Aliidongia dinghuensis: one gene and its partner. The protein of the gene in region 1 interacts with the protein of each later gene in a pairwise test. Links are inferred from orthologs where the notes say so. Each region holds a gene or a part of one and is shown on either strand. Other genes may lie near its edges.

What was found.
Region 2: the proteins of rho (region 1) and hfq interact in binary tests that used the Escherichia coli proteins (3 or more experiments, as listed by UniProt). The link is inferred for Aliidongia dinghuensis from one-to-one orthologs.

Annotation. Positions count from the first base shown.
Region 1 is NZ_BMJQ01000012.1:36,962-52,015, forward strand. What follows is about bases 12,084-15,054. They hold rho (transcription termination factor Rho), read right to left. Parts: upstream 14,212-15,054; coding sequence 12,955-14,211; downstream 12,084-12,954. Other genes in these bases: IEY58_RS21740 (quinone oxidoreductase family protein), read left to right, coding at 12,084-12,878; hemJ (protoporphyrinogen oxidase HemJ), read right to left, coding at 14,429-14,875; hemH (ferrochelatase), read right to left, coding at 14,877-15,054. Outside these bases: LPS assembly lipoprotein LptE, read left to right, coding at 1-17; holA (DNA polymerase III subunit delta), read left to right, coding at 65-1,093; IEY58_RS21695 (methyl-accepting chemotaxis protein), read left to right, coding at 1,285-2,979; IEY58_RS21700 (ParB/RepB/Spo0J family partition protein), read right to left, coding at 3,035-3,937; IEY58_RS21705 (ParA family protein), read right to left, coding at 3,934-4,740; 16S rRNA (guanine(527)-N(7))-methyltransferase RsmG, read right to left, coding at 4,757-5,362; tRNA uridine-5-carboxymethylaminomethyl(34) synthesis enzyme MnmG, read right to left, coding at 5,442-7,316; tRNA uridine-5-carboxymethylaminomethyl(34) synthesis GTPase MnmE, read right to left, coding at 7,362-8,669; IEY58_RS21725 ((2Fe-2S) ferredoxin domain-containing protein), read right to left, coding at 8,694-9,041; IEY58_RS21730 (thioredoxin domain-containing protein), read left to right, coding at 9,143-11,161; IEY58_RS21735 (dienelactone hydrolase family protein), read left to right, coding at 11,197-11,889; more of IEY58_RS21740, read left to right, coding at 11,907-12,083. UniProt on the Escherichia coli protein: Facilitates transcription termination by a mechanism that involves Rho binding to the nascent RNA, activation of Rho's RNA-dependent ATPase activity, and release of the mRNA from the DNA template.
Region 2 is NZ_BMJQ01000004.1:432,918-447,899, reverse strand. The notes cover bases 9,668-12,566. They hold hfq (RNA chaperone Hfq), read left to right. Parts: upstream 9,668-10,943; coding sequence 10,944-11,189; downstream 11,190-12,566. Other genes in these bases: IEY58_RS10315 (inositol monophosphatase family protein), read left to right, coding at 12,552-12,566; hflX (GTPase HflX), read left to right, coding at 11,204-12,514; IEY58_RS10330 (HAD family hydrolase), read left to right, coding at 10,079-10,750; dat (D-amino-acid transaminase), read left to right, coding at 9,668-10,064. Also shown: IEY58_RS10370 (phosphatidylglycerophosphatase A family protein), read right to left, coding at 1-184; IEY58_RS10365 (bifunctional 2-C-methyl-D-erythritol 4-phosphate cytidylyltransferase/2-C-methyl-D-erythritol 2,4-cyclodiphosphate synthase), read right to left, coding at 193-1,398; tRNA dihydrouridine synthase DusB, read left to right, coding at 1,653-2,639; IEY58_RS10355 (two-component system sensor histidine kinase NtrB), read left to right, coding at 2,648-3,778; ntrC (nitrogen regulation protein NR(I)), read left to right, coding at 3,775-5,220; IEY58_RS10345 (sensor histidine kinase NtrY-like), read left to right, coding at 5,337-7,631; nitrogen assimilation response regulator NtrX, read left to right, coding at 7,621-9,027; more of dat, read left to right, coding at 9,180-9,667; more of IEY58_RS10315, read left to right, coding at 12,567-13,358; IEY58_RS10310 (NAD(P)-dependent oxidoreductase), read left to right, coding at 13,386-14,252; IEY58_RS10305 (TonB-dependent receptor), read left to right, coding at 14,340-14,982. UniProt on the Escherichia coli protein: RNA chaperone that binds small regulatory RNA (sRNAs) and mRNAs to facilitate mRNA translational regulation in response to envelope stress, environmental stress and changes in metabolite concentrations.

The DNA of each region.
Region 1 (15,054 bases):
TCGCGGCCAAGCAATGATCTCAGGGCAATGATCTCCGCCCAGGCAACGTCCTGACGTCGACGCCATGAAGCTGAGCGGCGCCCAGCTTGCCAATTTCCTGAAGCGGCCGGACGGCGCCGTCACCGTGGCGCTCGTGTTCGGACCGGACGACGGCCTGGTGCGCGAGCGCGCCGACCTCATTGCCAAGGCCGTGCTGGGCGACGCCGGCGACGATCCGTTTCGTCTGGCGCTCCTGACCGCCGACAAGATCCGGCAGGATCCGGCCCTGCTCGCCGACGAGGCCGCCGCCATGAGCCTGATGGGTGGGCGTCGGGTCGTGCGCGTGCGCGATGCCGCCGACGGCGTCGCCGTGCCGCTGAAGCATGTGCTGGAGACCGGCCGCGGCGACGCGCTGATCGTGCTCGAGGCCGGCGACCTTGGCAAGAGCTCGTCACTGCGCAAACTGTGCGAGGCGGCCGACACGGCCGTCGCCATTCCCTGCTATGCCGATGGCCCCCGCGAGATCGCCAGCCTGATCCGTGACACCCTGCAGGCCCAGCGCATCCAGATTGCCGACGAGGCGGTCGAGTATCTTGTCGGCAACCTGGGCAGCGATCGCGGCGTCAGCCGACAGGAGATCGAGAAGCTGGTGCTCTATGCCGGCGCCGGCGGCCGGATCGAGCTCCCCGACGCCGTCGCTTCGGTCGGCGATTCGAGCGCGCTCGAGCTCGAGGACGTGGTCTATGACGCGCTCGACGGCCGGACCGGCAACCTGGACGGCGCCCTCACCCGCCTGTTTCTCGAAGGCCAGGCGCCGGTGTCGATCGTGCGCGCCGTCATGCGCCATGCCCAGCGGCTGCATCTCTGTGCCGCCCAAGTCGCGGCGGGCCAGCCGGCCGACGTGGTGGTGCGCGGCCTCAGGCCCCCGATCTTCTTCAAATACACCGACCGGTTCCGCCGGCAGGTCGAGCAATGGCCGCTCGACCGGTGCGAGCGCCTGCTGAAGCGCCTGACCCAAGCCGAGCTGGACCTGAAGCGCACAGGCTATCCGGACGAGACCCTGTGCCGCCACCTGCTGCTCCATCTCGCGCGCCTCGGCCCTGCACGTCGCTAATGGGCTCGCCGCTGATCCGCGCGTTGGCAATCAACTGAATGGCGATTTTCGGCAATCAACTGTAATCGGCGCGGGTGCTCTCGCTCTTTACGCCGAATTAATTCCCGACCGACAGTATCCACTCCGATAGCACAGGGTGCCCGGCTGGCGATTATTTTCGCCTGCAAGGAATTTTGGGATGGAGGCCAGGGATGATCAAGCTCGATCGTTTGACGATCCGGACGAAGCTGCTGCTGCTGACCGGACTGGCCGTGCTCGTCGCGGCGATCCTCGTGGCGATCAGCGCCTATGACACGCGGGCACGCATGATCGAGGACCGCAAGGACGAGCTCAGATCCATCATCGGCGCGACCGTCGGCGTCGCCCAGAAGCTCGAGGCTGAAGTCCAGGCCGGCCACTTGACCCATGAGGCCGCCGTCGCCTCGCTGCGCCAGACCATCGAGGCGATGCGCTATCGGCCAACCAAGGAATATGTCTTCGCCTATCTGATGGACGGGACCAGCATCGCCCATGGCGGCAATCCCGCCCAGGTCGGCACCAACCGCATGGGGGTGAAGGACGCGACCGGCAAGCTCATCACCGCCGGCTTCGTCGAGGCGCTGAAGCATGCCGACGAGGCGTTCTACACCTACATCTACCCGCGCGCGAGCGGTGGCGAGCCGCTGCCGAAACTCACCTTCATCAAGCGCTTCGCCCCCTGGGACATCTTCATCGGCAGCGGCGTCTACACCGACGACATCGAGGCCGACTTCCAGACCATGATGGGCGAGATCGGTATCGTGGCGTTCGTGCTGCTGGTGCTGCTGGCGGCGGTCGCCCTCGTTATCTCGCGCGACGTGTCTCGCTCGATCGGCCGGCTCCAGCACAAGATGGCGGCGCTTGCGGCGGGCGATCTCTCCGTCACGATCGAGGAGGCCGCGCGGGGCGACGAGATCGGCCGCATGGCCGCCGCCGTGCAGGTGTTCAAGGAACACGCGCTCGAGATCGAGCAGTTGCGTCAGGCACAGGAGGCGACCGAACGCCAGGCGGCGGAACAGCGCCGGGCCGAGACGCTGAAGCTCGCCGGCGCGTTCGAGCAGACCGTGGGCGGCATCGTCGACGCGGTCGGCAGCGCCGCCGACGAGATGCAGCGCGAGGCCGAGAGCCTGTCGAGCAGCGCCCAGGCGGCAAGCGCCGAGGCCCGCGGCATCGCCTCGGGTGCCTCCGAGGCCGAGGGCAATGTCCAGACCGTGGCGGCAGCCGCCGAGGAGCTCTCGGCCTCGATCGCCGAGATCGGCCGGCAGGTCCGCCAGAGCGCCGATATCGCCGGCAAGGCAGTCCATGCGACGGCCCTCACCGACGACCGGGTGAGCGCGCTCGCCGGCGCCGCCCAGCGCATCGGCGAGGTCGTCGGCCTGATCCAGGCGATCGCGAGCCAGACCAACCTGCTGGCCTTGAACGCCACGATCGAGGCCGCGCGCGCCGGCGAGGCCGGCAAGGGCTTCGCTGTCGTGGCGTCGGAGGTGAAGTCGCTCGCGAACCAGACGGCCCAGGCGACCGACGACATCCGCCAGCAGGTCGAAGCAATCCAGGGCTCGACCGCCGAGGTCGTGACCGCAATCCGCGGCATTGCCGAGACGATCCGCGAGATGAACGAGATCGGCGGCGCCATCGCCGCCGCGATCGATCAGCAGAGCGGCGCCACGCGCGACATTTCCGCCAATGTCCAGGAAGCGGCCCGGCACACCTCGTCCGTTTCGGACGGGGTCGGCGCCGTGACCGGCACGTCCGAACGGGTCGGCGGCGCCGCCGGCCGCGTGCTCAGCGCCGCCCAGGGCTTGAGCGACCAGGCGGACGCTCTGAAGCGCCAGGTCGGCCAGTTTCTGGCGACGGTCAGGGCGGCATAAGCCACCCGCCGTCATCTCCGCCTGCGCGGGGATGACGGATAAAGGCAGCGCCCGCCTACCGCAGCCGCTTCAAGAGATGGTCGAGCTGGTCGAGCGTGCGGAACTGGATCGAGACCTCGCCGCCCGAACCTTGCGTCCGGATCTTGACCGCGAGGCCGAGCGAGCCGGTGAGTTCGCGCTCGAGCGCCAGTGTGTCGGCATCGGGCTCGCGCCCACCCCTGCCGGCGCCGTTCTTGTCCGACGCGGGCTTGCGGCCTTGCTGGACCAGGGCTTCGACCTGGCGCACGTTTAGGCCGCGCTCGACGATCTCATCGGCGAGCACCTCCGACGCCTCGACGCCGACGAGCGCCCGGGCATGGCCGGCGCTGAGCTTGCCGTCGGCGAGCAGCCCCTTGACCCGCGGGGCGAGACTCAGAAGACGCAGCGTATTGGCGACGTGGCTGCGGCTCTTGCCGACCGCGCGCGCCAGTTCCTCCTGGGTATGGCCGAATTCTTCCATCAGCCGCTGATAGGCCTCGGCCTCCTCGAGCGCGTTCAGGTCTTCGCGCTGCAGGTTCTCGACGAGCGCGATCTCGAGCGTCTCGCGGTCGCTGAGATCGCGGACGATGACCGGCACGTCGTGCAGCTGCGCCTTCTGCGCCGCGCGCCAGCGGCGTTCGCCGGCGATCAGCTCATAAGCGTTGTGGATCGTCGGATGCACCCGCACCAGAAGCGGCGACAGGATGCCCTTGTCGCGGATCGAGTCGACCAGGCCGGCCAGCTTCTCGTCGTCGAACACCCGGCGCGGCTGGTACCGGCCCGGATGGATCTGGCCGATGGCGACGGTGCGCGACGGCTTGCGCGCCGCCTCCGCATCGGACTCGACATCCTCGCCGAACAGCGCCGACAGGCCACGGCCCAGCTTGCGCGGCTTCCCCTCTTCCGCCATGACGCGGGACCTCGCCTCAATCTCGCTCAATGCGCGTAATCCTGTTCGCGATACAGCACCTCGCTCGCGAGGTGGATATAGGCCTGTGATCCGGCGCAGCGCCAATCATAGAGCAGCACCGGCTTGCCGTGGCTCGGCGCCTCGGAGATGCGCACGTTGCGGGGAATGGTCGTGTTGTAGACCTTCTCGCCGAAATAGCCGCGCACGTCGGACGCGACCAGGTCGCAGAGATTGTTGCGCTTGTCGAACATGGTCAGCACGACGCCCTGCAGGTCAAGCGACGGGTTCAGCGACTTCTTGACCCGGTCGATGGTGCGGACCAGATGGCTCAGGCCCTCGAGCGCATAGAACTCGCACTGCAGCGGCACCAGCACCGCGTTGGCCGCGACCATGCCGTTCAGGGTCAGGAGGCCCAGCGACGGCGGGCAATCGACCAGGACATAGTCATAGACAACCTTGAGCCGCTCGATCGCGTCCTTGAGGCGGTATTCCCGGCGCGCGGTCTCGACCAGCTCGACCTCGGCGCCGGCGAGCTCGACCGAAGCCGGCACCAGCTGCAAGCCCGGCACGGAGGTCGAGACCAGCGCGCCGCCGATCTCATCCATGCCCATCAGCACTTCATAGGTCGTGATGACTCGCTGCTTCTGGCTGATGCCGAGCCCGGTCGAGGCATTGCCCTGCGGGTCGAGATCGATCAGCAGCACGCGCTTCTCGGCCGCGGCCAGCGCCGTCGCCAAGTTGATCGCCGTCGTTGTCTTGCCGACCCCGCCCTTCTGATTGACGATCGCGAACACGCGCGGCGTCTTGGCGTTCGTTTTGCCGGCACCGACGATCCCGATCGCCTCGTTTTTACCGCTCACGAGTCGGAGACTCCACTTCGAGTATAACGCCTGAAGGATCGGAGAGGCTCGGCCGCTCCGTAACCCTCATGTGCCAGGATTTTCGCGCTTCGGTCAATTCATCGGCCTGACGCGCGCCCTTGAGAAATACGCATTTGCCCGCCGGTTTCAGGAACCTCACGGCATGGTCGAGCAATTGCGCGAGCGGCGCAAGGGCGCGGGCCGTCACCACGTCGGCCTCGAACGGTGGCACGGCCTCGATCCGCTTGTTGTGAATCGTGACTGCTGTGCCGGTAACCCGCGCTGCCTCATGGAGAAATGCGCATTTGCGCGCGTCCGATTCAATCAGATGGACGCGCGGGCCGCCGAGGATCGCCAGGATCAGGCCGGGCAGGCCGGCCCCGCTGCCGAGGTCGACGAGCACCTCCGCGGCAGCGACTCGGTCGTGGATCTGCGCCGAATCGAGAATGTGCCGGCGCCAGACGTCGCCGAGCGTCGCCGGGCCGACCAGATTGATCTTGGCGTTCCACTTGGCGAGCAGCGCCACATAGGCAACGAGCCGGTCCCGTGTTTCACGTGAAACAGCGGCAAGGACAGCGAATTCGGCCTCGGTCAGCGGCGCTGTCATGCCGAGGCGCCCTGCCCTTGCGGTGTTTCACGTGAAACACCGTTAGCACTGTTCAGTTTGATCATCTTTACGCCGAGAGCCGGAGCTTGCCGCGCCGCACATGCTTCAGGAGTGCCATCAGCGCCGCCGGCGTCACGCCAGGGATCCGGCCGGCCGCGCCCAGCGTCGCAGGCCGGGCCTGGCTCAACTTCTGACGCACCTCGTTCGACAGGCTGCCGACCTCGGCATAGTCAAGATCCACCGGCAGCTCCAACGTCTCGTCGCGCCGGAACGCGGCAATGTCGGCCTCCTGGCGGGCGATATAGGCGGCATAGCGGCAATCGATCTCGATCTGCTCCGCCACGTCCGGCCGCAGCTCGGCGAGCGCCGGCCAGACGCGAGCGAGCCGTGCCAAGTCCATCTCCGGATGGGCCAGCAGCTGAGCGACCGAGCGCACCTGTCCGTCTTCGTTGACTGCGATACCGTGACGCTTCAGCGCCGGTGGCGTCATGGCGAGACCGACGACCAGACTCCTGGCCTCGGCGAGCGCCCCTCGCTTCGCCTGCCAATGCGCCCGCCGCTCGGCGCCGACGCAGCCGATCGCGAGACCGAGATCGGTCAGGCGCCGATCGGCATTGTCGGCACGCTGCAGCAGCCGGTATTCGGCGCGGGACGTAAACATGCGGTAGGGCTCGCTGGTGCCGCGGCCGATCAGGTCGTCGATCATCACGCCGACGAAGGCATCAGCGCGGTCGAGCGTAAAGGCCTCGGAACCGCCGGCCGCAAGCGCGGCATTGAGCCCCGCCATCAGCCCCTGCCCCGCCGCTTCCTCGTAGCCGGTCGTGCCGTTGATCTGGCCGGCAAGATAGAGGCCGGGAATGCGCCTGGTCTCGAGCGTCGCCCCGAGCTCGCGCGGATCGACGAAGTCATACTCGATGGCATAGCCCGGCCGCAGCATGACCGCCTGCTCCAGGCCCGGAATGGTCTTCAGCATCGCCAGCTGCACCTCTTCCGGCAGCGAGGTCGAGATGCCGTTCGGATAGACCGTGTCGTCGTCGAGCCCCTCTGGCTCGAGAAAGATCTGGTGCCGCTCGCGGTCACCGAAGCGCACGACCTTGTCCTCGATCGACGGGCAATAGCGCGGGCCGGTGCCCTCGATCTGGCCGGAATAGACCGGCGCCTGGTCAAGGTTGGCGCGGATGATCTCGTGGGTCGCCGTGGTCGTACCGGTTATGTGGCAGGCGATCTGCGGCGTCGTAATCCTGGTCGTCAGGAACGAGAACGGCTCCGGCGGATCGTCGCCCGGCTGCATGTCGAGCTGGTTCCAGGCGATGGTCCGCCCGTCAAGCCGTGCCGGCGTGCCGGTCTTCAAGCGGCCGAGCGCGAAGCCGGCGCGGGCGAGCGTGGCGCTCACGCCCAAGGACGGCGCCTCGCCGACCCGGCCGGCCGGGATCTTCTTGCGTCCAATATGGATGAGGCCGCGCAGGAACGTGCCGGTCGTCAGCACGACCCGGCCGGTCGCGATCGTCCGGCCATCACCCAGCACGACGCCCGCGACCCGGCCTTCGGCATCGAGCGTCAGATCCTCGACCGCGCCCTCGACGATGGCGAGATTGTCGTACTCGGCCAGGATCTCGGTCATGGCCTGGCGATAGAGCTTGCGGTCGGCCTGGGCGCGCGGCCCTCGCACCGCCGGGCCCTTCGACGCATTCAGCATGCGGAACTGGATGCCGGCGCGGTCGATCGCCCGGCCCATGACGCCGTCGAGCGCATCGATCTCGCGCACGATATGGCCCTTGCCGAGCCCGCCGATCGCCGGGTTGCACGACATCTCGCCGATCGTCGAGCGCTTGTGAGTGACCAGCGCTGTATAGGCGCCGAGCCGCGCTGCCGCGGCCGCAGCCTCGCAGCCGGCATGGCCGCCGCCCACGATGACGACGTCGAATTTGGTCAAGGAATTCATGGCGGGCCGGACATTACGCTTTCCGACCCCCGCCCGTCGAGGTCGCTATTTGCCGATGCAGAAATCGCGAAAGATCACATCCAGCAGATCTTCGACATCGACCCGCCCGGTAATGCGGCCGAGCGCACGGACCGCCAGCCGCAGGTCTTCGGCAACCAGCGCCGGGTCCCGCCCGACAATCGCCCGGCCGAGACAGGCGGCGCATTCCTCCAAGGCTGCGCGATGGCGTTCGCGCGTCACCACCGGCGCATCGCCGCTGGCAAGCAGCCCCTCGGCCCGCACGGCGAGGGCCGCGACCAGATCCCCCATCCCAGCCCCCGTCGTCGCGGACACGCCAAGCCCATCGGGCGGCACCGGCGCCAGATCGGTCTTGTTCCAGACCAGCACGGTCGCGTCGTCGCGCAAGGCCACGAAATCGACAACATGCGCCGGCCGCGTCGCATCGAGCACGAGCAGGCGCAGGTCTGCGGCCTCAGCCCGCGCCCGCGCCCGGCGGATGCCTTCGGCCTCGATCGGGTCGGCACCGTCGCGAATGCCGGCGGTATCGGCCAGGATGACCGGATATCCCTCCAGATCCAGATGCACCTCGATCACGTCGCGCGTCGTGCCGGCGTGGGCCGAGACGATTGCGGCGTCGCGGCCGGCAAGCGCATTCATCAGGCTCGACTTGCCGGAATTGGGCGGCCCGATCAGCGCCACCGACAAGCCGTCGCGCAGGATCTCGCCACGCCGCCCGTCGGCCAGCCGTGCGCGGATCTCCCGCTCCAGCGCCTCGGCTGCCGCCCGGGCTGGGCCCAGCAGATCCTCGGGCAGGTCTTCGTCCGGGAAATCGATCGCCGCCTCGACATGGGCGAGCGTGCGGGTCAGGCGCAACGCCCAGTCCTCGGCGATCCGGGCGAAGCCGCCCGCCATCTGACCCAGGGCCTGGCGCCGCTGGGCCGCCGTTTCGGCCGCGATCAGGTCGCCCAAGCCCTCCGCCTGGGTCAGGTCAAGCTTGCCGTTCAGGAAGGCGCGCCGGGTGAATTCGCCAGGCTCTGCCATGCGGCAGTCGGCGAGCCGCCCGAGTGCCGCCAGCAAACCCGAGATCACGGCCGGGCCGCCATGCACGTGAAACTCGGCGACATCCTCGCCCGTGAAGCTCGCCGGTCCGGGGAACCACAGCACCAGGCCGCGGTCGATCGTCTCACCTGTCGCCGGATCGACGAGTGCTGCAAGATGCGCGGTGCGCGGCGCCGGCACGCCGCCGGCGATCGCGGCCAGGCTCGCGCCAGCCGCTGGCCCCGACACGCGCACAACCGCGACCCCTGCCCGGCCGCGCGCGGTCGCCGGCGCGAAGATGGTGCGGCCCGTCATGGGATGCGACCCGGCATGGCCTTGTCAGCCCGCCGCCGGCACCTGGTCCGGCGCAAGCCGCAGCCGCTCGACCGGCCGGCCGCCCACCAGGTGGCTTTCCAGGATCTCGTCGATGTCTTCCCGGGTGCGATAGCCGTACCAGACACCTTCCGGATAGATCACCATGACCGGGCCCAGCTCGCAGCGGTCGAGGCATCCCGCACTATTGACACGGGTTGCCGGCAGCCCCAGCTCCTTAACACGTACCTTCATGTAATCCCTGAGTTTTTCGGATCCTCCGTCGGCGCAGCAGCCGCGTTTATGGCCCGGTGGCCGGACGTTCGTGCAGCAGAAGACATGGGTCCTGAAATAGGGTCGCTCGGCCGTATCCATCGTCGCTCCTGGTCGTCCAAGCCGCCTTGGCCTGGTGCCGGGAAACCTAATAGGATGCGGCGATTGGAACAACGGCGGCATAGCCGCTCGAACGAGGTGCCATGGCATCGAATCAGCTCGCCGCCGAGACCAGTCCCTACCTGCTGCAGCACAAGGACAACCCGGTGCACTGGCGGGCCTGGGGTGCGGCGGCACTCGCCGAGGCGCAGGCGACTGACAAGCCGGTCCTGCTGTCGGTCGGCTACGCCGCTTGTCACTGGTGCCATGTCATGGCAGCGGAGAGCTTCGAGAATCCCGAGATCGCCGCGGTGATGAACGAGCTCTACGTGCCGATCAAGGTCGACCGCGAGGAGCGGCCCGACATCGACGCGATCTACCAGCAGGCACTGGCGCTGATGGGCGAACAGGGCGGCTGGCCCTTGACCATGTTCCTGACGCCCAAAGGCGAGCCGTTCTGGGGTGGCACCTATTTCCCGCCAGCCCAGCGCTGGGGCCGGCCCGGCTTTCCGGACGTGCTGCGCGGCGTCGCGGCGCATTACCGGCGCGAGCCCGACAAGATCGCCCGCAACGTCACGGCGCTGGCGAACGGCCTCGCGCAATCCTCGACGGCGCGCTCGGCCGAGGATGCGATCACCCCCGCCCTGCTCGACCAGATCGCCGAGCGTTTGGCCCAGGCGGTCGACCCGGTCCATGGCGGCTTCGGCCAAGCCCCGAAATTCCCGAATCCGTCCAATCTCGAGCTGCTGTGGCGCGGCTGGACGCGCGCGCGCCTCGATCTCTGCCGCGACCGCGTGCTCTTGACGCTCGACGCCATGTGCCAAGGCGGCATCTACGATCATATCGGCGGCGGCTTTGCCCGCTATTCGACCGACGAGCAGTGGCTGGTGCCGCATTTCGAGAAGATGCTGTACGACAACGCCCAGCTGGTTTCGCTGCTGACCGCCGCCTGGCAGGAGACCAAATCGTCGCTCTATGCCGCCCGGATCGACGAGACGATCGGCTGGGTCCTGCGCGAGATGCGGGCGCCGGACGGCGGCTTCTCCTCAACCATCGATGCCGATGCCGAGCATGAGGAAGGCAAGTTCACCGTCTGGACCGAGGCGGAGATCGACCGGCTGCTCGGGCCTGATGCCGGCCTGTTCAAGGCGCATTACGACGTGACCACCGCCGGCAACTGGGAAGGCAAGACCATTCTCAACCGGCGCAATCGGCCCGGTTTCGCCCATCCGGAGGTCGAGGCCACCCTCGCCCGCTGCCGTGCCGTGTTGTTTGCGGCCCGCGAGCAGCGGGTGCATCCAGGGCTCGACGACAAGGTGCTGGCCGACTGGAACGGCCTGATGATCACCGCGCTCGCCGAGGCAAGCCTGGCATTCGATCGGCCGGACTGGCTCGCCGCCGCGGCCGAGGCCTGGCGCTTCGTTACGACGCGGATGATGCCGGCAGACGACCGCCTCCATCATTCCTGGCGTGGCGGCCGGCATCACCCGGGCACGCTCGACGACTACGTCGACATGGCGCGCGCCGGTTTAGCCCTCCACGAGGCAACCGGCGACGACGCTTATCTGGCCCAGGTCGAGCGCTGGGTTGCCGTACTCGATCGCCATTTCGGCGATCCGGCCGGCGGCTATTTCTTTACGGCCGACGATACCGAAGCACTGATCGTCCGCACCAAGAGCGTCGCCGACAATGCCGTGCCGGCCGGCAATGGCACGCTGGTCCATGTCCTCGCCCGCCTCTGGGCGAGCACCGGCCGCGCGGAACATCGCCGGGCGCTCGACCGTCAGATCGCTGCCTTCGCCGGCGAGCTCGAGCGGAATTTCTATCCGCTCGGCACCTACCTGAACGGGCTCGATTTCGCCATGCGTCCCGTCCAGATCACGATCGTGGGCGCGCGGGATGCCGAAGACGCCAAGGCCCTGCTCGCCGCGGTCCATGAGACGAGCCTGCCCAATCGGCTGGTGCAGGTCGTGGCCGACACCGGCAGCCTGCCGGCCACCCATCCGGCCATCGGCAAGGCGCGTCTCGGCCGGGCCGCGACGGCCTATGTCTGCATCGGCGAGACCTGTTCCTTGCCGATCACCGAACCCGCGGCGCTTGCCGCAGCGCTTGCGGGCGTTTGAACCAGCGACGTCTTCTTCCTGCCAAGAGGCCTCTGATGAACACAATAACGATCGAAACCGGCGACGGCCCCATGAATGCCTATCTGGCCTTGCCGCCCAGCGGCCATGGTCCCGGCATCGTCCTGATCCAGGAGATCTTTGGCGTGAACCAGGTCATGCGCGATCTGGCCAACGCATTCGCCGCCAAGGGCTATGTCGTTGCCTGTCCCGATCTGTTCTGGCGCATCGAGCCCGGCATCGACATCACCGATAAGACCGAGGCCGAATGGGCCCGCGCCTTCGACCTGTTCAAACTGTTTCACGTGGAACACGGCGTGCGCGACCTGCGGGCGACGCTGGCGGCACTGCGGGCCCATTCCGCCTGCAGCGGCAAGGTCGGCGCGGTTGGCTACTGCCTCGGCGGCAAGCTCGCCTATCTGATGGCAACCCGCACCGACGTCGACTGCGTGGTCGGCTATTACGGCGTCGGGCTCGACGAGCTGCTGGGCGAAGCGGTCCATATCCACAAGCCGCTGATGCTCCATGTCGCCGGGCGCGACCAATTCGTGCCGCCGGCAGCCCAGGCCAAGATCCACGAAGTGCTGGACAAGCATCACCACGTGACAATCCACGACTATCCGTCGAACGATCATGCCTTCGCCCGGGTCGGCGGCGCCCACTACGATCCGGAGGAAGCCCATATCGCCAACGGCCTGACCGAGCATTTCTTCGCTCGCCACCTGTCCTGACAGCGGAGACGCAAACCATGGTCCACGCCATCCGCATCCATAAGCCAGGCGGTCCGGAAGCGCTGCAGTGGGACGAGATCGAGGTCGGGGCACCCGGCCCCGGTCAGATCCGTCTGCGCCACACCGCGGTCGGCCTCAACTTCATCGACGTCTATCACCGTACCGGCCTCTACCCGCAGCCCCTGCCCTTCATACCCGGCATGGAAGGCGCCGGCGTGGTCGAGGCAGTCGGGCCGAATGTCACCAGCCTGAAGATCGGCGACCGGGTCGCCTATGCCGGCTCCATCGGCAGCTATGCCGAGGCCCGGCTGATCCAGGCCGACCGGGTCGTCAAGCTACCGGCCGGCATCACCGACCAGCAGGCGGCCGCGATGATGCTGCAAGGCATGACGGTCCGCTACCTGATCCGCGAGGTCTATCCGGTCAAGGCCGGCGACACGATCCTGATCCACGCCGCGGCCGGCGGCGTCGGCCTGATCCTGTGCCAATGGGCGAACGCGCTCGGCGCCACCGTCATCGGCACGGTGTCGAGCGAGGAGAAGGCGGCGCTCGCCCGAGCCAACGGCTGCCATCACCCGATCATCTACACCCACGAGGATTTCCAGAAGCGGGTCGTCGAGATCACCCAGGGCAAGAAGCTGCCGGTCGTCTATGACTCGATCGGCCGCGATACATTCAACCAGTCGCTCGACTGCCTCAGGCCGCGTGGCCTGCTGGCGCTGTTCGGCCAGGCCTCCGGCACGGTGCCGCCGGTCGACCTCAATATCCTGGCCCAGAAGGGCTCGCTCTCCATCACCCGGCCGACGCTGCAGACCTTCATCGCGACCGCGGACGATCTCAAGACCACGGCTGAGGATCTGTTCGACGTCGTCTTGGGCGGCAAGGTCAAGATCTCGGTCAATCAGACTTATCCGCTGAAGAATGCCGAGCAGGCCCATCGCGATCTCGAAGCGCGCAAGACCACCGGCTCGACCGTTCTGACCGTCTGACAGCTTCGAAAAAGGCAAATAAAAACGGCGGCGTATTTGACTACGCCGCCGTTTCTATTTCGACTTGATCGAGAGATCAAGTATTCATCGCATCGAAGAAGTCGGCATTCGTTTTCGATTGCTTGAGCTTCTCGAGCAGGAACTCCATGCCGTCGACGACGCCCATCGGCATGAGCACGCGGCGCAGCACCCACATCTTCGAGAGCGTGCCCTTCTCGACCAGCAACTCTTCCTTGCGAGTGCCGGACTTCGTAATGTCGAGCGCCGGGAACGTACGCTTGTCGGCGACCTTGCGGTCGAGCACGATTTCCGAATTGCCGGTACCCTTGAACTCTTCGAAGATCACCTCGTCCATGCGCGAGCCGGTGTCGATCAGCGCGGTCGAGATGATGGTGAGCGAGCCGCCCTCCTCGATGTTGCGCGCGGCACCGAAGAAGCGCTTCGGCCGCTGCAGCGCGTTGGCGTCGACGCCGCCGGTCAGCACCTTGCCCGAGGACGGCACGACCGTGTTGTAGGCGCGGGCCAGGCGGGTGATCGAGTCCAGCAGGATGACGACGTCGCGCTTGTGCTCGACCAGCCGCTTCGCCTTTTCGATGACCATTTCCGCGACCGAGACATGGCGCGAGGCCGGCTCGTCGAAGGTCGAGCTCACGACCTCGCCCTTGACCGAGCGGGCCATGTCGGTCACTTCCTCCGGCCGCTCGTCGATCAACAGGACGATCAGATAGACTTCCGGGTGATTGTGCGAGATCGCATGCGCGATGTTCTGCAGCATCACCGTCTTGCCGGTCCGCGGCGGCGCCACGATGATCGCGCGCTGGCCCTTGCCCAAGGGCGAGATCAGGTCGATGACGCGCGTCGTCATGTCCTTGCGCGTCGGGTCCTGGTTCTCGAGCTTCAGCTTCTCGTCAGGGTAGAGCGGCGTCAGGTTGTCGAAGTTGATGCGGTGGCGGACCCGGTCCGGCTCGTCGAAATTGATCGAGTTGAGCTTCAAGAGCGCGAAATAACGCTCGCCGTCCTTGGGCGCACGGATCTGGCCCTCGACCGTGTCGCCCGTGCGGAGGCCAAAGCGGCGCACCTGACTCGGGCTCACATAGATGTCGTCCGGGCCGGGCAGATAGTTCGCTTCGGGCGAGCGCAGGAAGCCGAACCCGTCCTGCAGGATCTCGAGCACGCCGTCGCCGAAGATCGCGACGTCATTCTCGGCGAGCTGCTTCAGGATCGCGAACATCATGTCCTGCTTGCGCAGGGACGAGGCGTTCTCGATCTGCAGTTCCTCGGCAAAGGCGAGGAGCTCGGCCGGAGTCTTGCGCTTGAGTTCCTGGAGATTCATCGGTGCGGTCGCAATAGGGAAGAAGGAATGGGGAAGCCCGAGATGACATGAACCGTGCAAAGGGGCAGGACAGACCCGCCGGCATGCAACCGGACACGCTAGACAATTTCGGGAAAGAGACGCCGGAGACCCGGCTGCTTTGCTTGTTTAGGCGAGGTGCCCGCTCAAGTCAAATGCGTTGTGGAGACCTCTGCCTGTTCGCTGGGCATGCCGCTGGTCAAAAGGGTTTCACCACCACCAGAATCACGATCCCGATCATGAGGACTGTCGGCACTTCGTTCACCACGCGATAGAAACGCTCGGAATGGCGGTTCCGATCCTCGGCGAACGCACGACGCCAGCCACCGAGAAAATGCTGAACCACCAGCATGGCGAAAACAAGGCCAAGCTTGGCATGGATCCAGCCGTTATGCCAGTCGACGACGCCGGGTGTCGACAGCAGCAAGCCGCCGAACACAAGGGTCGCGGTCATCGCCGGCAGCATGATGCCGCGCGACAGGCGCCGTTCCATGACCTTGAATATCTCCGACTGGGCCGAGCCCGCAGGCGCCGCCGCGTGATAGACGAACAGACGCGGCAGATAGAGCATGGACGCCATCCAGGCGATCACGCTGATGATGTGCAGCGACTTGATCCAGGGATAGGCGGCGGCGAGAAAATCCATGCTATGACCCCATCTGTCCACAAGGGCAGCCGGACCGGCCGGTCGAGCAGATCCTGTGGCCGGCGCTTGACCGGATCGGTTCCGGTGCGGCGATCGCCCGGCGCACCTCATCGGCGAGGCCCGCAATGAAATCGGCGTCCGCGCCGACGGTCGGCACCCGGACATAGGCCGGAACGCCT
Region 2 (14,982 bases), on another replicon or contig:
CAGCAGCCCAGCCGGCGAGCAGCAGCAAGGTCGCCGCCAGCACGAGCGCCGCGGAACCGCCCCACCATTGGATCACCCAGGCGAAGGGCAGGGCCGCGATCGAGCCCCAGGTCCCCGGTGCCTTGGGTGCGAGCCCCGCGCCGAACCAGGTCGCGAGCAGCTTGGCGCCGGCAGTTCCGCCCATGCCGGAGCTCAGGCGATGCCAGGGGCTGGCAGGTCGAAGGGCAGGCGGACCGTGGCAGTCGCCTGCGCCGCGATGCCTTCGCCGCGGCCGGTGAAGCCCAGCTTCTCCGTCGTCGTCGCCTTGACGCTGACCCGGTCGAGCGACAAGCCCAGGATCTCGGCGATGCGTTCGGCCATGGCGGCGCGATGCGGGCCGATCTTCGGCCGTTCGCAAATGATGGTGACGTCGCAATGGGCGATCATGCCGCCCTTGGCTTTGACCAGGCTCCCGGCATGGGCCAGGAACTTGTCAGAGGCGGCGCCGCGCCAGCGCTCGTCGGTCGGCGGGAAATGCTGGCCGATGTCGCCGGCGCTGATGGCGCCCAGGATGGCGTCGGTCAGCGCATGCAGGCCGACGTCGGCATCGGAGTGGCCGAGCAGGGTCTGGTCGTGCGCGATGCGGATGCCGTTGATCCAGCAATGGTCGCCCGGCACCAGCTGATGCACGTCGAAGCCCTGGCCGACGCGCACGTCGCCGAGCCGCGCCATCATGGCTGCCTCGGCCCGGGCGAGGTCGTCCGCCGTAGTGATCTTGAAATTGTCCTCGTCGCCCATGACCAGCTCCACGGGATGACCGGCGCGTTCCGCCACGGCCGCGTCATCCGTCAAATCGAGACCGACGGCCGCGCGATGGGCGGCCAGGATGTCGGCGAAGCGGAACGCCTGGGGCGTCTGCGCTCGCCAGAGATGGGTCCGGTCCACCGTGTCGGCGATCCGGCTGCCCTCGGCACGCTTCACGGTGTCGCGCACCGGCACGGCCGCAATCGCCGCGACATGCGTGGCCAGGCTCGCGATCAGCCGGTCGACCGTCCCGGCCGAGATCAGCGGGCGTGCCGCGTCGTGGATCAGCACCAGGTCAGGCGCGGCCGGGGCGATCGCCTCGAGCCCGTTGCGGACCGATTCCTGGCGCGTTGCCCCGCCGGCCACCGGCTCGGCCAGATCCAGACCGTCCGTCGCCGCGTCATAGAGCGCCCGATCGTCCGGATGAATGACCACCCGGACGCCGGCGACGGCGGGATGGGCAAGAAACGCAGTGAGCGTCCGGCGCAGGACCGGCTGACCCGCCAAGGAACAATATTGCTTGGGCAAAGGCCCGCCGAAGCGGGCGCCACGCCCGGCCGCCACGATCAGGACATGAACGGTGGGGGCGGGGGCGGAAAGGGAAGGATCGCTCATGGCGGCGGAGACTAGCCCGTCCGTCGCACGCGGGACAAGCGACACGGGTGCTGCAGCGCCCCGCGGGAAACGCGCCCGCTCGGCTCCCATGCCAAGCCGGCGCTTTTTATTTGTTTGCAAACGCATTATTTTGCCGCTTCCCGCCCGGTCAGCATCGCCCGTCTCTCGACATCTCGGACCTGCAATGTTGCAGTTGCGAGAAAATGCCGGTAAGCTGCCCAGGCTTTAGGCAAATCGATCGGCGTGCGCAGCAAATGAGCATTACTATCGGCCCGGTTACGCTCAAGGACCCGGTAATCCTCGCTCCGATGTCCGGGGTGACCGACATGCCGTTCCGTCGCCTGGTGAAGCGCCACGGCGCGGGGCTGGTCGTGTCGGAGATGATCGCGAGCCAGGCAATGATCCGGCAGACGCGGCAGACCATGAAGATGGTCGAGAAGTCGCCGGAGGAATTTCCGATGTCGGTGCAGATCGCGGGCTGCGAGCCCGAGGTCATGGCCGAGGCGGCGCGCCTCAATGCCGACCTGGGCGCCCAGATCATCGATATCAATTTCGGCTGCCCGGTGAAGAAAGTCGTGAACGGCCACGCCGGCTCGTCGCTGATGCGCGATGAGGTCGGCGCCGCGAAGATCCTTGAGGCGACGGTCAAGGCGGTCGACCTGCCGGTCACGCTCAAGATGCGCATGGGCTGGGACCATGCCAACCTCAACGCGCCCCGGCTCGCCAAGATCGCCGAGGACTGCGGCATCAGGATGGTGACCGTGCACGGGCGCACCCGGCAGCAGTTCTACACCGGCACCGCGGACTGGGCCTTCATCCGCACCGTCAAGGAAGCGGTCAGGATCCCGGTCGTCGCCAACGGCGATATCGTGACGCTTGATGACGCGCGCACCGCGCTCGATCAGTCCGGTGCCGACGGCGTCATGATCGGCCGCGGCTGCTATGGCCGGCCCTGGTTCATCGCCCAGGTGTCGGAGTTCCTGAAATCGGGGCGCCGTGTCGGCGACCCGGTGCTGGCCGATCAGCTGGCGGCACTGCTCAGCCATTTCGACGACATGCTCGTGCATTACGGCCGCGAGACCGGTGTCCGCATGGCCCGCAAGCATGTCGCCTGGTATTCCAAGGGGTTGCCGGCCTCGGCCGAGTTCCGCGCGGGCCTCAACCAGATGGATGACGCCGACAAGGTGCGCGAGCAGATCCGACGCTTCTACGATCCGCTGCTCGAGCGCCAGGCCGCATGACGGCCCTCATGACCGGCGTCACCCGGCCAATCGGTGCGCAGCCCCTTGTGGCTGATGCGGGCGCGGCCGACGCCGACGCGGTGCTGGCGGCGCTCGCGACGCCGGTCGTCGTCGTCGACGACCATGACCGGATCCGGATGGTCAATCCCTCGGCGGAGCAGTTCTTCGATGCCGGCGCCTCGGTCCTCGCCGGCCTGTCGCTGGCCGAGCTCGTGCCGCGGGACAGCCCGATCATGGCACTCGTGGAACAGGCGCGCCTCTCGGACGGCACCGTCTCGGAATTCGGCATGCACCTCGAGACGCCGCGGCTGGGCCAGCGTCTGGTCTCGATCTCGGTGGCCCCCGTCGTCGAGCGGCCGGGTCATGTCGTGCTGTCGTTCCACGAGCTGTCACTCGCGCAGAAGATCGACCGGCAGCTGACCCATCGCCATGCGGCGCGCTCGGTCACCGGCATGGCGGCGATCCTGGCGCATGAGGTGAAGAACCCGCTGTCGGGCATCCGCGGTGCCGCACAGCTGCTGGAGCAGACGGTCGGCCCGGCCGACCAGGAGCTGACCCGCCTCATCTGCGACGAGACCGACCGGATCGTGGCGCTGGTCGAGCGGATGGACGTGTTCTCCGACCCGCACCCGTTCGAACAGGACGCGGTCAACATCCACGAGGTGCTGGAGCGGGCGCGCAAGGTCGCCCAGGCCGGGTTCGGCAAGCATGTTCGCTTCATCGAGGAATACGACCCGTCGCTGCCGCCGGTGCGCGGGAATCGCGACCGTCTCGTGCAGGTCTTCCTCAATCTGATTAAGAATGCGGCAGAAGCGGTGCCGGAGGAGGGCGGAGAGATCACACTCACCACCGCTTACCAACATGGCATCAGGCTTGCGGTGCCCGGCAGCGACAGCCGCGTGCATCTGCCCCTGGTGGTGTCGGTCCAGGACAATGGCGCCGGCATCCCCGAGGATCTACAGGCGCATCTGTTTGATCCGTTCGTGACCACCAAGCGCAACGGCACGGGGCTGGGCCTTGCTTTGGTCGCCAAGATTATCGGCGACCATGGCGGGGTGATCGAGTTCGACAGCCAGCCGCGCCGGACGGTGTTCCGCGCGCTGTTGCCGATGGTCACAAGGGACGGAGCCGCTGAATGACCAGTTCAACCATCCTCGTCGCCGATGACGACCGTGCGATCCGCACGGTGCTGAACCAGGCACTGGGGCGCCTCGGGCACGACGTCCGGACGACGGGGAATGCCGCGCAGCTGTGGCGCTGGGTCGCCGACGGCGAGGGCGACCTGGTCATCACCGACGTGGTGATGCCCGACGAAAACGGCCTCGACCTCCTGCCGCGTATCAAGAAGATGCGGCCGGACCTGCGCGTCATCGTCATGAGCGCACAGAACACGCTCATGACCGCGGTCAAGGCGACGGAGCGGGGCGCCTTCGAATATCTGCCGAAGCCGTTCGACCTGCGCGAGCTCGTGAACGTGGTCGAACGGGCGCTGTCGGCGCCGACCACGCTGTTGCCGACGCTGGGCGAGGGCCATGAGGCCGACGAGCAGCTGCCGCTCATTGGCCGCTCCCAGGCGATGCAGGAGATCTATCGGGTGCTGGCGCGCCTGATGGGCACCGATCTCACTGTCATGATCAACGGCGAGAGCGGCACTGGCAAGGAGCTGGTCGCCCGCGCGCTGCACGACTACGGCAAGCGCCGGAACGGCAATTTCGTCGCGGTCAACATGGCGGCGATTCCGCGCGAGCTCATCGAGTCGGAGCTGTTCGGTCACGAGAAGGGAGCCTTCACCGGCGCCGTCGCACGCAGCCAGGGCCGTTTCGAGCAGGCCCAGGGCGGGACCTTGTTCCTGGACGAGATCGGCGACATGCCGATCGAGGCCCAGACCCGGCTGCTCCGCGTGCTGCAGGAGGGTGAATATACCGCCGTCGGCGGCCGCACCGCCGTCCGCACCAATGTCCGCATCATCGCGGCCACCCATCGCGACCTGAAGCAGCTGATCCGCCAGGGCCTGTTCCGCGAGGACCTGTTCTATCGCTTGAACGTCGTGCCGATCCGCCTGCCGCCGCTCCGAGAGCGGAGCGAGGACATCCCGGCGCTGACCCGGCATTTCTTCGGCCTCGCATCCAGCGAGGGCCTGCCCTTGAAGAGCCTGACCAACGACGCGATGGAGCGGCTCAAGGAATATCGCTGGCCCGGCAATATCCGCGAGCTCGAGAACCTGGTGCGCCGCATCGCAGCACTCTATGCCCAGGAAGTCATCGATCTCAGCGTCATCGAGCAGGAGCTGGCCGAGGCGACACCGGCGGCCGCGACCAGCGAGATCCCGGCGAACGAGGGCATGGGGCAGGCGGTCGAACGGCATCTCCGGGACTATTTCGCGGCCCATAAGGACGCGCTGCCGGCCGGCGGGCTCTATGACCGGGTGCTGCGCGAGGTCGAGCGGCCGCTCATCCTGCTGACGCTGGGCGCCACCCGCGGTAATCAGATCAAGGCGGCGCAGCTCTTGGGTCTCAACCGCAACACCCTGCGCAAGAAGATCCGGGAGTTGGACATCCAGGTGGTCCGCGGCCTAAAATGACCGACGCACCGCGAGCAGGGGCGGGCCGGCTCGCGGAAACGGTCGATGTCTCGTCCCCATGAACATGCGATCGCTTGACGGTGGTGCGGCGCGGTGAGGCACCACTGGGTCACGAGATGAGCACGGAACACCCGACAATAAGGCCTTCCTTTCGCCATCGCTTTGCCGCCTGGGCAACAGGCCGTCCCGGACTGGGCCGCATCGCCGCCTTGATCCTGGCGGTGGTCGCAATCGGCTCGGTGCTGGCGACCTACGTCACCTTCACCGGCGCGCCGCCCTTCGGGTCCGACCACGGCAGCCTGCTGCTGCTGTTGCTCACCCTCAACCTCGTGCTGCTGCTGGTGTTCGGCGCGATCGTCGCGAAGCGACTGGTCGAGATCTGGACGCAGCGGCGGCGCGGCCAGGCAGGCTCGCGCCTGCACATCCGCCTCGTCGTCCTGTTCAGCGCGGTCGCGGTCACGCCCACCATCATCGTCGCGATCTTCTCGTACCTGTTCCTGAGCTTCGGCATGGAGTCCTGGTTCAGCGACAAGGTGAGGACCGCGATCGAGGAATCACGCGCGGTGGCACAGGCCTATCTCGAGGAGCATCAGCAGAACATCCGCGCCGACGCGCTCGAGGTCGCGGCCGACATCAACCGCAACGCCTTCAGCTTCGCGCGCAATCCCAAGGCGTTGAGCGCGTTCATCGACGACGAGGTCCGGCTGCGCGGCCTGACTGAGGGGCTCGTCTACAACGCCCAGACCGGCGCCATCCTCGGCCAGTCGGCATTCAGCGCGGCGCTCTCGCTCGAAAAGCCGCCGTCCTGGGCTTTCGCCAAGGCGCTCACCGGCGAGGTCGCGATCCTGAACAGCGAGGCCGAGGACCGCGTGCGCGCGCTGGTCGCGGTCGAGGCGATCCCGAACGCGATGCTGTATGTCGGCCGTCCGGTCGACACGCGCGTGCTCAATCACCTGATCGCGACCAACGCGGCGGTGACCCAGTACGAACGGCTCGAAGGCGAGCGCTCGGGCTATCAGATCAAATTCATCCTGATCTTCGGTGCCGCGGCCTTGCTGCTGCTCTTGGCCGCCGTCTGGTTCGGCGTCAATTTCGCGAGCCAGATCTCGCGCCGCATCAGCGGCCTCGTGGTCGCGGCCCAGAAGGTCGGCAGCGGCGATCTCTCGGCCCGCACGGCGGAGCTCGACGAGAACGACGAGTTCGGCAGCCTGAGCCGCGCCTTCAACCTCATGACCCAGCGGCTCGAGACGCAGCAGACCGACCTGGTCGAGGCGAACCTGCAGCTCGACCTGCGCCGGCGCTTTACCGAGACGGTGCTCTCCGGCGTGTCGGCCGGCGTGATCGGCCTCGACGAGCGCGGCCTCGTCAATCTGCCGAACAAGTCGGCCTCGCTCCTGCTCGATCGGGACCTCGACGCGCTGCAGGGCCTGCCGCTCGCCGAGATCGTGCCGGAGATGGCACCGCTCATCGCTGCCGCGATGGACCGGCCCGACCGGCTGGTCGAAGGGCAGATCCGGCTCCTGGTCGGCGCGCGCGCCATGGTGCTCCTGGTCCGGATCGCGAGCGAGCAGGGGCCGGGAGCGACGCCCGGCTATGTCGTGACGTTCGACGACATCACCGAACTCTTGTCAGCCCAGCGCAAGGCCGCCTGGGCCGATGTCGCGCGCCGCATCGCGCACGAGATGAAGAACCCGCTGACGCCGATCCAGCTGTCGGCCGAGCGCCTGAAGCGCAAATACCTGGGCGAGATCAAGAGCGACCCGGATACTTTCACGCTCTGCACCGACACGATCATCCGCCAAGTCGGCGACATCGGCCGCATGGTCGACGAATTCTCGTCCTTCGCGCGCATGCCGGCGCCGCTCATGCGGCGGGAGAACCTGCTGGAGCTTACCCGCCAGGGCGTCTTCCTTCAGCGCACCGCGCATCCCGAGATCGACTTCACGGTCGATCTGCCGCAAGCGCCGGTCGAGGTCAGCTGCGACTCGCGCCAGATCAGCCAGGCGCTGACCAATCTGCTGCAGAACGCCATCGACTCGATCCAGGCCCGCCAGGTCGCCGAGACGGCGGCCGGCAATACGGGCCAGCCGGGGCGCATCCGCGTGCGCTTGCTGGTCGAAAGCAGCAGGACCATCCTGTCGGTCGAGGACAACGGCAAGGGCCTGCCGAAAGAGGGCCGGGAGAATTTGACGGAGCCCTACGTCACGACTCGGGCCAAAGGCACCGGTCTGGGGCTTGCCATTGTGAAGAAGATCATGGAAGACCACGCGGGCGAATTGATACTAGACGATGGCTCGATCGGCGGTGCGGGGGTCAGCCTGGCCTTCCCCGGCGGCGCGGATCAAGCGGCCCATCGCCCCGACAGCGTGTCAGGCGTGATGAAACAGACGGAAGTGGTCCATGGCGCATGACATCCTGATCGTCGACGATGAAGCCGACATCCGGATGCTGCTCTCCGGCATCCTCGAGGACGAGGGCTATCAGACGCGCGAGGCGGCCGATTCGAAGGAAGCGCTGGCGCGCATCCGGGCCCGGCAGCCGAGCCTGGTCATCCTCGACATCTGGCTGCAGGGCAGCGAGCTCGACGGCATCGAGATCCTGAAGATCATCCGGCGCGAGGCGCCGCAGCTGCCGGTGCTGATGATCTCGGGTCACGGCACGATCGAGACCGCCGTCGCCGCCATCAAGATCGGCGCCTATGACTTCATCGAGAAGCCGTTCAAGTCGGACCGCCTGCTGCTGCTGGTCGAGCGTGCGATCGAGGCCGCCCGGCTCAAGCGCGACTACGAGGAGCTTAAGCTCAGGTCCGGCGCCGACGTCGAACTGGTCGGCGGCTCGAGCGTCATGAACCATCTGCGCCAGGCGATCGACAAGGTGGCGCCGACCGGCAGCCGCGTGCTGATCAGCGGTCCGGCCGGCTCGGGCAAGGAGGTTGCGGCCCGGCTGCTCCACGCGCGCTCGCGCCGCAGCAAGGGGCCGTTCGTCGTGCTGAATTGCGCGACCATGCGGCCGGAACGGCTCGAGATCGAGCTGTTCGGCACCGAGCCGGGCGCCGAAGGCCCGGACAGCCCGCGCAAGATCGGCACCTTCGAGCAGGCGCACGGCGGCACGCTCGTGCTCGACGAGGTCGCCGACATGCCGCTCGAGACCCAGGGCAAGATCGTTCGCGTCCTGCAGGACCAGGTGTTCGAGCGGGTCGGCGGCAACAACCGGGTCGAGGTCGACGTCCGCGTCGTCGCCTCGTCCAACCGCGACCTGCCGGCGGAGATCCTCGCCGGCCGCTTCCGCGAGGATCTGTTCTATCGCCTGTCGGTCGTGCCGATCAAAGTACCGCCGCTGCGCGAGCGGCGCGACGACATCCCGCAGCTGACCCGCTATTTCATGGCCCGCTCGGCCCAGAGCGCCGGCGTCAGTGCGCGCGAGCTCGGCGAGGACGCGATGGCGGCGCTTCAGGCCTATGAGTGGCCCGGCAACGTGCGCCAGCTGAAGAACGTGGTCGACTGGCTGCTGATCATGGCGCCCGGCGAGCCGAAGGACCCGATCCGGGCCGACATGCTGCCCGCCGAGATCGGCTCGATCGTGCCGACCGTGCTGAAATGGGAGAAGGGCGGCGAGATCATGAGCCTGCCGCTCCGCGATGCGCGCGAGGTGTTCGAGCGCGAATATCTCCTGGCCCAGGTCACGCGCTTCGGCGGCAACATCTCGCGCACGGCCGCCTTCATCGGCATGGAGCGTTCAGCGCTGCACCGCAAGCTCAAGTCGCTGGGCGTCCTCAACGGCGACCGCGGGCTCAAGGTCGCACCCTGACGGCTGCAGACTGACGGCCGCAGACTGACGGGGGCCGATCCGAGAATGGGGTCGGCGTTTCAGAAGATTGCGGTTGCAAAGGGTGCGCTTCACGACAGCGGGCCTGCCCCGCATACTGGTGCCTCGTCGCCACCAATCCGCCGAGGACCCCCATGTCGCGCTTCGCCTATGTCAACGGTCGCTTCGTTCGTTATGGCAGCGCGACCGTGCATATCGAGGACCGCGGCTATCAGTTCGCTGACGGTGTCTATGAGGTGATCGCGCTCGCCGGCGGCAAGTTCGTCGACCTCGACTTGCACTTGCAGCGTCTCGACCGGTCGCTCTCGGAGCTGCGCATCGAGCGGCCGATGAGCGACCGGGCGCTCACCTTCGTGCTGGACAATCTTGCCAAGCGAAATGGCATCCGCAACGGCAGCGTCTATCTGCAGATCACCCGCGGCGTGGCACCGCGCGACTTCGTCTTTCCACGGGACGCGGTGCCCCAGGTCGTCGCCGTCGCCCGGCGGGCGAAGCCGATAGCGCAGACCGCCATCGAGGACGGCGTCAAAGCCATCACCATTCCCGACATCCGCTGGGCGCGCTGCGACATCAAGTCGGTGGCGCTGCTGCCGGCGGCGCTCGGCAAGCAGGCGGCACGCGAGGCCGGCGCCTACGAGGCCTGGCAGTATGATCGCGACGGCTTCATCACCGAGGGCACGTCGAGCAACGCCTGGATCGTGACGCCCGACGGCGACCTCGTCACCCGGCCCGCAACGAACGCCATCCTGAACGGCATCACCCGCCTGGTGGTGATCGAGCTTGCCAAGGCGGCCGGCCTGCGCTTCGTCGAACGCCCGTTCTCGATCAAGGAGGCCCATGCCGCGCGCGAGGCCTTCGTCACCAGCACGACCTCCTTCGTCATGCCGATCACCCAGATCGACGAGACGCCGATCGGCAACGGCAAGCCGGGCTCGTTCACGCGCGAGCTGCGCGAGAAATACATGGCGCACATGGCGGAAATCGCCGGAGCGGCGGCCGGGACGTGGAAGTGGGCGTGAGCGGAGGTCCCGAAATGGGCAGGAGCATGGGCGTCGGACGCCCGTCCGCGCTGGTCTTCGACTGGGACAACACGCTGGTCGACAGCTGGGGCACGATCCACGCGGCGCTCAACACCATGTTCGTCCAGATGGGCCACGATCCCTGGACGCTGGAGGAGACGCGCCTCAAGGTCCGCAAATCCTTGCGCGACGCGTTTCCCGCGATGTTCGGCGACCGCTGGCAGCATGCACAGAAGCTCTATCTCGACGCGTTCGAGGCGCTGCATATCGAGCGTCTCACCCCCTTGCCCGGCGCCAAGCTGCTGATCGACGCGATGGCGGCGGAGGGCTACTACGTGGCGATCGCGTCGAACAAGACCGGGCGCTTGCTGCGGCGCGAGGTCGCGGCGCTCGGCTGGGAACGCTATTTCAGCAAGACCGTGGGTGCCGGCGATGCGGCGCGCGACAAGCCCGACCGGGCGCCGATCGACCTGGCGCTCGACGGCAGCGGCATTGCGGCCGGGCCCACGGTCTGGTTCGTGGGCGATACGGGAATCGACATCGCCTGTGCCCATAATGCCGGCTGCGTGCCGATTCTGGTGCATGGGCCGGAGGGTGGCCTCGCCGCAGAAGACGAGTTCGCCCATTTGAAGCCGGCCCGTCACTTCAGAGATTGCATGGCCCTTGCGCGCGAGATTTCGCAGTAGCGAACTTGCAACGGGCGGGACGCGTGTACAAATCCTGTCCCAAGACGAAGTCTGCCCGTCCGAGGTGCCATCGGCCCAGATGCCATCGGCGCGGAACGTGCAGGAACTTTTTTTGTCGGGCCCCATTGTCGGGAACCGGAAGGCCCGAGCTCCTCTCTGGAGCTCCAACAACTCGTAAGAAGGGAATTTCCCCATGTCGGAAAAGTCGCAGAATGTGCAGGACGTGTTCCTCAACTTCGTCCGGAAGAACAAGACGCCGGTGACCGTCTTCCTCGTCAACGGCGTCAAGCTCCAGGGCATCATCACCTGGTTCGACAATTTCTGCGTCCTGCTGCGCCGTGACGCCCATTCGCAGCTCGTCTACAAGCATGCGATCTCGACCGTCATGCCGGCGGCACCGGTGCAGCTGTTCGACGGCGACAAGGAAGGCGACGCCTGAGCGGCATGAGTTCTATGGGGCATGAAACCGAGGCCGGCGGATCCTCCACCGGCCGCGCACTCGTTGTATATCCACATCTGAAGCTAGCACCGTCGGAAAGCGCCGGCGCCGTGCGGGCGCCCGAAGGGCGGCTCGCCGAGGCGGTTGGGCTCGCCGAGGCGATCCAGCTCGACGTGGTCCACGCCGAGGTGGTGAAGCTCAACCAGCCGCGCCCGGCGACGCTCATCGGCAAGGGCAGCGTCGAAAAGCTGGCCGAGCTCGTCGAGGAGCTCGAGATCGGCATCGTCATCGTCGATGCGGCGGTGAGCCCGGTCCAGCAGCGCAACCTGGAACAGGCCTGGAAATGCAAGGTCATCGACCGGACCGGCCTGATCCTGGAGATCTTCGGCGCCCGCGCCCGCACCCATGAGGGCCGGCTGCAGGTCGAGCTCGCGGCCTTGACCTATCAGCGCTCGCGCCTGGTCCGGTCCTGGACCCACCTCGAACGGCAGCGCGGCGGCTTCGGCTTCCTCGGCGGCCCCGGCGAAAGCCAGCTCGAGATCGACCGGCGCCTGATCGGCGAGCGCATCACCAAGCTGAAGCGCGAGCTCGAAGACGTGAAGCGCACCCGTTCGCTGCACCGCCAGGCGCGGCGTCGGGTGCCCTATCCGATCGTGGCGCTGGTCGGCTACACCAACGCCGGCAAATCGACGCTCTTCAACCGGTTGACCCAGTCCGAGGTCTTCGCCAAGGACCTGCTGTTCGCGACGCTCGACCCGACGCTCCGGACCTTGAAGCTGCCGTCGGGCCGCAAGGCGATCCTGTCGGATACCGTCGGTTTCATCTCCGAGTTGCCGACCCATCTGGTCGCGGCCTTCCGCGCGACGCTCGAAGAGGTGCAGGAGGCGGACGTTGTCGTCCATGTGCGCGACGTGGCGCATCCCGATACCGAGGCGCAGCGCGAAGACGTCCATGGAGTGCTCAAGGACCTGGGCCTCGGCGAGGCGGTCGAGCGCGGTCTGGTCGAGGCGCTCAACAAGATCGACCTGCTGGACGGCGAGACGCGCCAGGCGATCGTCAACCGGGCCGGGCGCAATCATGACGCGGTGGCACTCTCAGCCGCGACGGGCGAGGGGTGCGACGCGTTGCGGCACCTGCTCGACACGCGCCTCATCGACGGTGTACGACCAGTCCCGCTCGACGTCGACCTGATGGACGGCGCCGGCATCGCCTGGCTTTATCGCCATGGCGAGGTGCTGGAACGGCATGACGACGATCATGTCGCCCATCTCGTCGTCAACATAAACCAGGCCGATCTCGACCGTTTCGCCGCCCGCGAACGCTGATCTCCCTCCGCCACCCGTCGCCGAAAGGTTCGGACGCATGCTGCCCGACACGACCAAGGTCTCGACCCTGCTGCGCGAGGCCGCGGCCGATCTGATCCTGCCCCGCTTCCAGCGCCTGGAGACGGGCGACATCCAGGCGAAGGCGCCGGGCGACCTGGTGACGATCGCGGATCTGGAGACGGAGCATCGCCTCACGCCGCAGCTCTGCGACCTGCTGCCGGGCTCGATCGTCGTCGGCGAAGAGGCGGCGTCCAAAGACCCGACCGTGCTCGAGCGGCTGTCGGGCGACACGCCCGTCTGGGTCATCGATCCGGTCGACGGCACGGCCAATTTCGCGGCCGGCATCCCGCTGTTCGCGGTCATGGTCTCGCTCATCCGCAGCGGCGAGGTGGTACAATCCTGGATCCTCGATCCGGTCAAGGATCATATGGCGGTTGCCGGGCGCGGCGAGGGGGCCTGGCTCGACGGCCAGCGCCTGCATGTGGCGGCGCCGGCGACGCCGGACCATATGAGCGGCTCGCTGACGCTGCGCTTCGGCAATCGCCAGCTCGTGCGCAAGATCGCCGGCCGGTCGAACCTGGTGGGCTCCGTGTTCAGCTTCCGTTGCGCCGGTCAGGAATATCTGGCGCTTGCGAGCGGCCGCGTCCATTTCGCGCTCTATCATCGGCTTCTGCCGTGGGACCATGCCGCCGGCTGGCTGCTGCACCGCGAGGCGGGCGGTTATTCGCGCCGGCTCGACCGCTCGGCCTATACGCCGCGCACCCACGACGGCGGCCTGCTCTTGACGCCGGACGAGGCCAGCTGGAATGCCTTGCACGAAGTGCTGATCGGCGGCGAGGAATAGTTTCGACCAAACGGGGAGGAGGGGACGATGAAGCTTGCATTCCTGGGCCTGGGCGTCATGGGCTATCCGATGGCGGGCCACCTGCAGCGCGCCGGCCATGCAGTGACCGTCTATAACCGCACCGCCGCCAAGGCCGCGGCCTGGGTCGCCGAGTACGGCGGGGCCTCGGGCGAGACGCCGGCCGCGGCTGCCAAGGGTGCCGAGATCGTCTTCGTCTGCGTCGGCAACGACCATGACCTGCGCGAGGTCGTGGCCGGGCCCGGCGGTGCTTTCTCCGGCATGGCGCCGGGTGCCATTCTCGCCGACCACACTACCGCGTCGGCCGACGTCGCGCGCGAGTTGGCGGCGCTCGCCGCCGAGAAGGGGATCGCCTTCCTCGACGCCCCGGTTTCGGGCGGCCAGGCCGGCGCCGTCAACGGCAAGCTCACCATCATGGTCGGCGGCGACGCCGCGGCCTTCGCCAAGGCCGAGCCGGTCATGGTCCACTACGGCCGCGCCGTGACGCTGATGGGGCCGGTCGGTGCCGGCCAGTTGACCAAGATGGTCAACCAGATCTGCATCGCCGGCCTGGTCCAGGCGCTGTCCGAGGGCATCAATTTCGCGCAATGCGCTGGGCTCGACCCGAACAAGGTCGTCGAGGTCATCTCCAAGGGGGCAGCACAGTCCTGGCAGATGGAGAACCGCGCCGCGACCATGGCCGAAGGCAAGTTCGACTTCGGCTTTGCCGTCGACTGGATGCGCAAGGATCTGGCGATCTGCCTCGAAGAGGCCAAGCGCAACAAGGCGGCGCTCCCGGTCACGGCACTCGTCGACCAGTTCTACGGCCGCGTCCAAGCCCGCGGCGGCAACCGCTGGGATACCTCCAGCCTGATCGACCTGCTCGCCCGACCCTGACGAGAACTCCCCGTCCATCCCAGTCACGCAAGTGGAACGAAGATTGCACTTGCGTGACAAGGGGTTGTTCATCGGACGGGGGGATGAATGGGGCAGCGAGCCGGGTTCTTGTGCGGCGCCGGTTGCGGCGCGCTTCTGCTGGCGCCGCTGGCAGCGCTCGCCGACGGGGCGTCCAGCACCGAAGTCATCACGGTCACGGCGCAGAAGCGCGCGGAAGACGTCAAGGAAGTCCCGCTCAATATCTCGGTTCTGAGCGGCACGCAGCTCCAGGAACAGCACATCAACGACATCACGGATCTCTCCCGTGAGGTGCCGGGACTGTCCTTCTCGAACGAGGGCGGCACGGGGCTCAGCAAGATCGAGCTCAGGGGCATCAGCTCGGACGCAGGCTCGCCCACGGTCGGCATCTATCTGGACGAAGTGCCGATCACGATGCGCAACCTGCTCAATACCGGGGCAACCGAGCCGCAATTCTTCGACCTCGACCGGATCGAGGTACTGCGCGGCCCACAGGGCACGCTCTACGGCTCGAGCTCCATGGGCGGCACGATCCGCTTCATCAGCAAACAGCCGGACCTCGACGATTTCGGCGGCAGCGTCTATTCCGAGCTGTCCAGCACCAAGCACGGCGGCCTCAACTACGAGGAAAGCGGTGTCTTGAACGTGCCGATCGTCAAGGGCATGGCCGCGCTGCGCCTGGGCGTCGATTTCCTCGACAACAGCGGCTACA